3 regions of the Lactobacillus sp. ESL0785 genome follow, and region 2 is predicted to be linked to each of the others. Evidence: predicted binding sites of a transcription regulator. Region 2 holds the regulator's gene; each other region holds the start of a gene.
The links. The regulator HrcA, encoded in region 2, represses chaperone genes, less so after heat shock. The targets are predictions, from matches to a motif close to TTAGCACTCNNNNNNNNNGAGTGCTAA.

Region 1: a site for HrcA is predicted at 1,121-1,147, ahead of groES (co-chaperone GroES). Genes of this name have one in related genera too.
Region 3: a site for HrcA is predicted at 1,042-1,068, ahead of clpP (ATP-dependent Clp endopeptidase proteolytic subunit ClpP). Genes of this name have one in related genera too.

The regions. Positions count from the first base shown of each region.
Region 1 covers NZ_CP113916.1:1,242,422-1,244,702, forward strand. Annotated here, with positions in the region: gene groL (chaperonin GroEL) at 1-767, opposite strand, end outside; gene groES (co-chaperone GroES) at 785-1,069, opposite strand; gene OZY43_RS05905 (M13 family metallopeptidase) at 1,518-2,281, opposite strand, start outside.
Region 2 covers NZ_CP113916.1:992,454-994,734, reverse strand. Annotated here, with positions in the region: gene ribF (riboflavin biosynthesis protein RibF) at 1-262, shown strand, start outside; gene hrcA (heat-inducible transcriptional repressor HrcA) at 415-1,464, shown strand; gene grpE (nucleotide exchange factor GrpE) at 1,477-2,067, shown strand; gene dnaK (molecular chaperone DnaK) at 2,085-2,281, shown strand, end outside.
Region 3 covers NZ_CP113916.1:615,353-617,633, forward strand. Annotated here, with positions in the region: gene OZY43_RS03045 (S9 family peptidase) at 1-231, opposite strand, end outside; gene clpP (ATP-dependent Clp endopeptidase proteolytic subunit ClpP) at 422-1,009, opposite strand; gene OZY43_RS03055 (SH3-like domain-containing protein) at 1,182-2,281, shown strand, end outside.

The DNA of each region.
Region 1 (2,281 bases), 250 kb from region 2:
GCTTCACCAGAAACATCGTCAGCAATAATCAATAATGACTTACCTTGTTGTACAATTTCTTGCAACAATGGCAAAATATCTTGAATATTAGAAATCTTCTTGTCGGTAATCAAAACGTATGGATTATCAAGGTCAGCTTCCATCTTGTCGTTGTCAGTTACCATGTATTGTGACAGGTAACCACGATCGAATTGCATCCCTTCAACAACTGATAATTCAGTTTCAATTCCACGAGAATCTTCAATGGTAATAACACCGTCATTGCCAACCTTTTCCATGGCGTCAGCAATTAAATTACCAACTTCTTTAGAAGCACTTGAAACGGCAGCAACTTGGGCAATTTGGTCTTTTGAAGAAACTGTATGACTAATCTTGTGCAATTCATCAGTTACGGCCTTAGTAGCCTTTTCAATTCCGCGGCGAACGCCAACTGGGTTAGCACCAGCAGTTACATTCTTCATCCCTTCACGAATAATTGCTTGGGTTAAAACAACTGCAGTAGTTGTCCCATCACCGGCAATATCATTAGTCTTTTGTGCAGCTTCAGCAACTAGCTTAGCACCCATGTTCTCGTAGTGGTCTTTTAATTCAATTGCCTTAGCAATTGTAACACCATCATTAGTGATTTCTGGGTTGCCGTATGATTGTTCCAAAACAACGTTGCGTCCCTTAGGACCAATGGTCGTCTTAACAGTATCAGCTAACTTATCAACACCCTTTAAGAGGGAACGTCTTGCATTTTCTGAGAATCTAATATCTTTTGCCATTTTCATTCGCTCCTTAATTATTCAACAATTGCTAAAATATCTTTTTCATGAAGGACCAAGTACTTCTCACCTTCGTATTTAACGTCAGTACCAGAATACTTGTCATATAATACAACGTCGCCCTTTTTAACTGTCATTGGGATCTTATCGCCGTTTTCAGCATAAGTACCTGCACCAACAGCAACGATTTCGCCTTCAGTTGGCTTTTCTTTAGCATTAGATGCTAAGACGATGCCGCCTACAGTCTTTTCTTCTTCTTCTTTAACTTTTACGATCACGCGATCACCGATTGGTTGTAACATGACTGCCTCCTAAAATTAATTTTGCTAAATCTTATTATTGTTATTAAGTAGTTAGCACTCTTATTAGCTAAGTGCTAACTTACAAATATGATAATAACCTCTTTTGCCAAAAAATGCAAGAAAAAATTAGCACTTTAGGCAAAAAAGTGCTAATTTTATTTTTTGCAAGTTCTTAACTCGCATCACGTCGCATATAATTAAAATTTTTCTTATCCATTTTTCAACTAATTTTTTGCTCTTATCATCATCAAATACTATCTAATTTAAATTAAAACTGTAAAAAACAGTGTGTAAAACTATTACATGTGCGCAAAATATTGTTTTTACTAGTTAAACTTAGAATGCCGTTTGCAATCAGCTTAGTAAAATAATTTAACCATAATAAAAACCCTAGAAATTAATTCATCTTAATTTCAGGGTTCATCTTACTATAACTCAAAAAGAAATATTACCAAATTAGTACCCGCTTTTTTGGCGGCAGCCACATACCATCCGTCTTCTTAACTTTAAAGACCTTATAGAAGTCCGGTTGGCACTGTACTTGTACATTAGCTCGCAAGGCATTAGGTGAGTGAACATCAGTGGCGAGTAAGCCTTGAGTCACTTCTGGACTTGCTTTTAACCGCCAAATTCGAGCATAATTTTTAAAAAGTTCACGCAAACTAACGTGATCCTTCTTAGCAGCTGCTATGGCCACAGATAATCCACCTTGATCGGCAATATTCTCTGATACTGTCAGCTTACCGTTAACCTTTTTACCGCCATACTTGATACCATTAAATAATTTGATTTCTGCCTTAATCCGCTTATTAAATGCAGCATGATCTTTTTTAGTCCACCAATTATGCAAACTACCATATTTATCAAATTTAGCACCATTATTATCAAAGGCATGAGATATTTCATGACCAATAACTGCGCCAATACCGCCCAAGTTAGCAGCCTTACTTTGCTTCTTACTATAAAATGGTGCTTGCAAGATAGCTGCAGGAATAGTGATATCATTTTGTTCATCATTATAGCCTGCATTAACTTCATCGCCAGTGAAATACCAATCATCACGATTAACAGGTTCATCTAACTCTAAGATGCTTTCCTTAAGGGCTTGGATAGTCATTGCTTTTCGATTAGCATACAAACTACCACCTTGGCTTGCCGGAACCACTTTTATATCATCATAAAAGTCGGTAACATCGCCTGGGTACCCGACCT
Region 2 (2,281 bases):
TTATGCCACCAAAACTAAAATTGGTGGCAAATGGTATGACTCAATGACCAGTGTCGGCTATAATGTCACGATTAATCAGAGCAAGCGAATTTTTATTGAATCAAACCTTTTTGGCTTTGATCAAGAAGCCTATGATCAAAAGATGATTATTAAGTGGTATAAGTATACACGTGGTGAAATTAAGTTTGCAGATCTTGCTGGATTAAAAAAGCAAATGATGCAAGATAAAGCTGAAATTAAGGCTTATTTTGCTAATAAATAAAGTTCTTCTCTACACTAAAAGTAGGTGGGACTTTTTATTTTCAAAAAATGTAAATATTTGTTAGCACTCGGCTTGACATTCTGCTAAAACCTAGTATCATAATAATTGTTAGCACAAAAGATATGAGAGTGCTAAAAGTGAGGGCGATATTTATGTTGACCGAGCGTCAAGAACTTATTTTAAAAACCATTATTAATGATTTTACGCAGACACATGATCCTGTGGGCTCAAAGACTGTAATGAACCAGCTACCAATTAAAGTATCAAGTGCAACTATTCGTAACGAAATGGCTGTGTTAGAAGATCAGGGGTTGATTGAGAAGACGCATTCTTCTAGTGGTCGTGTTCCTTCAAGTGATGGCTATCGTTACTACCTTGATAATTTGGTAGAACCGCTGCAAATACCAGAATCTGTTTATAATAAAATCATCAACAAACTTGATCGACCTTTTCATCAAGTTAATGAAATTGTACAGGAAGCTGCTAAAATTTTATCAGATTTGACTAATTATACAGCATTTGCTGAGGGACCGGAGAGTCGCAATGTTACGGTAACGGGCTTTCGCATTGTTCCCCTGTTTAGCAGGCAGGTGATGGCAATCTTAGTTACAAGTGACGGTAATATTCAGAATCAAGTTTATAATTTGCCACATAACGTGCATGGTGATGAAATTGAAAAAGCGGTACGCATGATCAATGATGAATTGGTTGGCAAAAGCTTAAATCAAATTACGCCGGATTTGCTCAAGCAGTCATTAGGTCAAAATGCTAGTAACAAGCATGCTAGTGAATTTATTGACTTGGTGGAAGACGTTATTAATGATGCTGCTAGTGAACAAATGTATGTTGATGGCCAGATTAATTTACTTAATAATACTTCAACTAATGATGTTACTAATTTACGTTCATTGTATGAATTAGTTGATCATGACGATTTAATTTCTAATCTGGTTGACTATGGTAATGCGTCTGAAAATGGCAGGTTTCCGGTTCGCGTTAGTTTAGGATCAGAATTGCCCAATGAACTGTTGAAAGATTATAGTTTGTTGACTGCAGAATATAGTGTTGGTTCTCATGGTAAAGGTGTAATTGCCTTGCTGGGACCGACTAATATGCCATATTCACAAGTGATTGGTTTGCTTGAATACTTTAGAAATGAGCTAGCCAAAAAGTTGCTTGAATATTATGGTCGATTTAAATAAAGGAGGTTAGCCGTGAGTAAGGAAGATTTTCCCAGTGAAAAAGATTTAGATCAAGAAGAAGCGACTACCAAAAAGTCAAAAGAAAAAGCTGAACCACAAAAGGCAAGTGCTGCTTCTAAAAAAGAAGAACAATCACCTGAGCAAAAACTTCAAGAAGAATTAACTAAGGCGCAAGCTGATAGTAAAGATTTTGAAGATAAATATTTGCGCAGCCAAGCAGAAATGCAAAATATGCAAAACCGTTATAATAAAGAACGGGCACAATTAATTAAATATGAATCACAATCTTTGGCTAAGGATGTTTTGCCTGCAATGGACAATTTAGAGCGTGCTTTAGCCACTAAGGCTGATGATGATGTTTCTAAGCAATTAAAAAAGGGTGTACAAATGACCCTTGATGCACTTGTAAAGGCTATGAAAGATCACGGAATTAGTGAGATTGAGGCTGAAGGTGTTAAATTTGATCCGACATTACATCAGGCTGTGCAAACAGTTGCTGCAAGTAGTGATGATCAAAAGGACCACGTTGTTCAAGTTTTACAAAAAGGATATCAATATAAAGACCGTACATTAAGACCAGCAATGGTTGTTGTTGCACAGTAATGAAAGGATGTTAATTAATGTCAAAAGTTATCGGAATTGACCTCGGAACTACTAACTCAGCAGTTGCCGTTCTTGAAGGTAAAGAACCAAAGATTATTACTAACCCAGAAGGTAATCGGACTACACCATCAGTAGTTGCTTTTAAAGATGGTGAAATTCAAGTTGGTGAAGTTGCTAAACGTCAAGCAATTACTAACCCGAATACAGTTATTTC
Region 3 (2,281 bases), 380 kb from region 2:
TTGATGCAAATAATACAAAGATCCGTTTAAAATTCGTGGTTGGCTATTCAACCCGCCGTGAGCCCAAATACGATAATTTTGTTCTTGATCAAGACTGACTAGCTTGGCTTCATAGTCATTTTCTTCTTGATTAATATAATTTTCTGCAAAGAATGCTTTGCCTGCAGCAAATCTAACTTGTGAAACCGACTTTAAGCGATATAAATCTTCTGCAGTTACTTTTTCTTTCATCAAAGGTCACCAATCCTTCTCATCATTATTTAATTATTTACTAATTTAATTAAGCTTACTATTTTGCGTTAGTTTGTCAACCCTGCTTGTAGCTAAATAATGAGTGTTCTTAGTTCAAAATAAAAAACATCATTAGGATTTTTCCTAATGATGTTTTTGCTAAAGTAACGTTTGTACTAAATTATTTTATTTAGCTATTTTTCTTGTTAACCATAATTTCGTCAATTAGGCCATAGTCTTTGGCTTCTTGTGCGGTCATATAGTTGTCACGTTCAGTATCTTTTAGAATCTTACTTAAAGGCTGACCCGTAGTTTCGTGAATAATATTATTGATCTTTTCACGACTCTTCATAATTTCATTTGCAGCAATTTGAATATCTGTTTGCTGACCTTGTGCACCACCCAAAGGTTGGTGAATTAAGACAGTTGAGTTTGGCAAAGCAAAACGCTTACCCTTAGTACCGCTGGTTAACAAAATTGAAGCCATTGATGCGGCCATCCCGATGGCAATTGTGGAAACATCAGACTTAATAAAGTTCATAGTATCCATAATTGCCAGACCTGAAGTAATTACACCACCTGGTGAGTTGATGTAAAGAGAAATATCTTTGGTGTTGTCTTGAGCATCAAGGAATAATAATTGTGCAATGATTGAATTGGCCATGTCGTCGTTGATTTCACCGCTCAACATAATAATTCGATCTTTTAATAGACGGGAATAAATGTCGTATGCGCGTTCACCACGGGCAGTTTGTTCAATAACTGTAGGTACAAGCATATTTTTGCCTCCTAAATTTAAGTTCTATGTTATTAGCACTCTAATAAGTACAGTGCTAATTAAATCACTTGTATAGAAAGCTGTCAATGAAAGTGTATCAATTTTGTATTTTTTATTACAGACCTTTTACCTTATAATATAGAAATAAGGATTAATTTTGGAGGGAAAATTTTTGAAGCATTTAAAAAAAATAGCAACGATAATAACGACACTAATGGTTGCTTTAGCAGTTGCAACTAGCTCCTCTGCTACAGTAGCTGTGGCAGATACAACCAGCGCGACTAATGCGCCAGCTGCATCAAATAGTGATAATAGTGCTAATAATGCACAAGATAATAAGACTACTTCTACTTCCAGTACTGATAATTCAGCAACTGGTACCACTAATACCAGCGATACTACTCAGGGCGATCAAACAAAAATTAAAAAGCCTAAGCAGACAATTACTGGTTTTGCTATGATGACTAAGGTTGCTGGTGATAAAAACTATAAAGTATGGAAGAGTATTTCTAATGGTAAAGTTCATACTAAGGTAGCTGATGGCATCAATTTTCGTTACAATCACATTCAATCAGATCAATTGATCGAGACTAAAAAGGCGCGTTATTGGCGAATTTATGTTGATGGTCGGCAAGTAGGCTATGTCAATGAAAATTACTTTGCTAAGAATCAAATTTCTGTACCTAAGACTGTTACTTTGGTGCGCAATGACAACTATGATTTCTTTACCAAAGATGCTATTTCTTATGCGACTGATGAGACAGGGACAGTTGTTGCTAATGACCAGGTCAAGATTTCTAGAGATAATATTTTTTGTGACGTATCCAAAACTTATACAGTTAAGTATACTTATGGTAACGCTAGTGCCACTACTAAAGTAACTGTTAGAAAAAGTACAAATGAAGGTGTTGTCGACCCAGATCTTGTTTCAAATGTTACAGCACAACCGGGTACTAATGATTATAAAACGTGGAAAACCCACTATGGTTCTTCTATCAATTATATTAATCCTGATGAATATACGCCCGAAACAAGTGGTCGGACTTTGACTAGCGGCGATTTAACCTTGAAGACCAAGTTTTATCAACCGGTTCTATTAAGTGTTAAAGATCCTAATGATGATAACATTAACCGGGTTGGTCATATTCCAGAAGGTGTGACGGTTTCTGATGGTTGGGCTTATACAAGTCTGCTTAGTCATACTAATTTAATGTCTGGTCACATTGTTGGTTATGATTTGAATAAGCTTACTAGTCCGTATAATGCACAGCA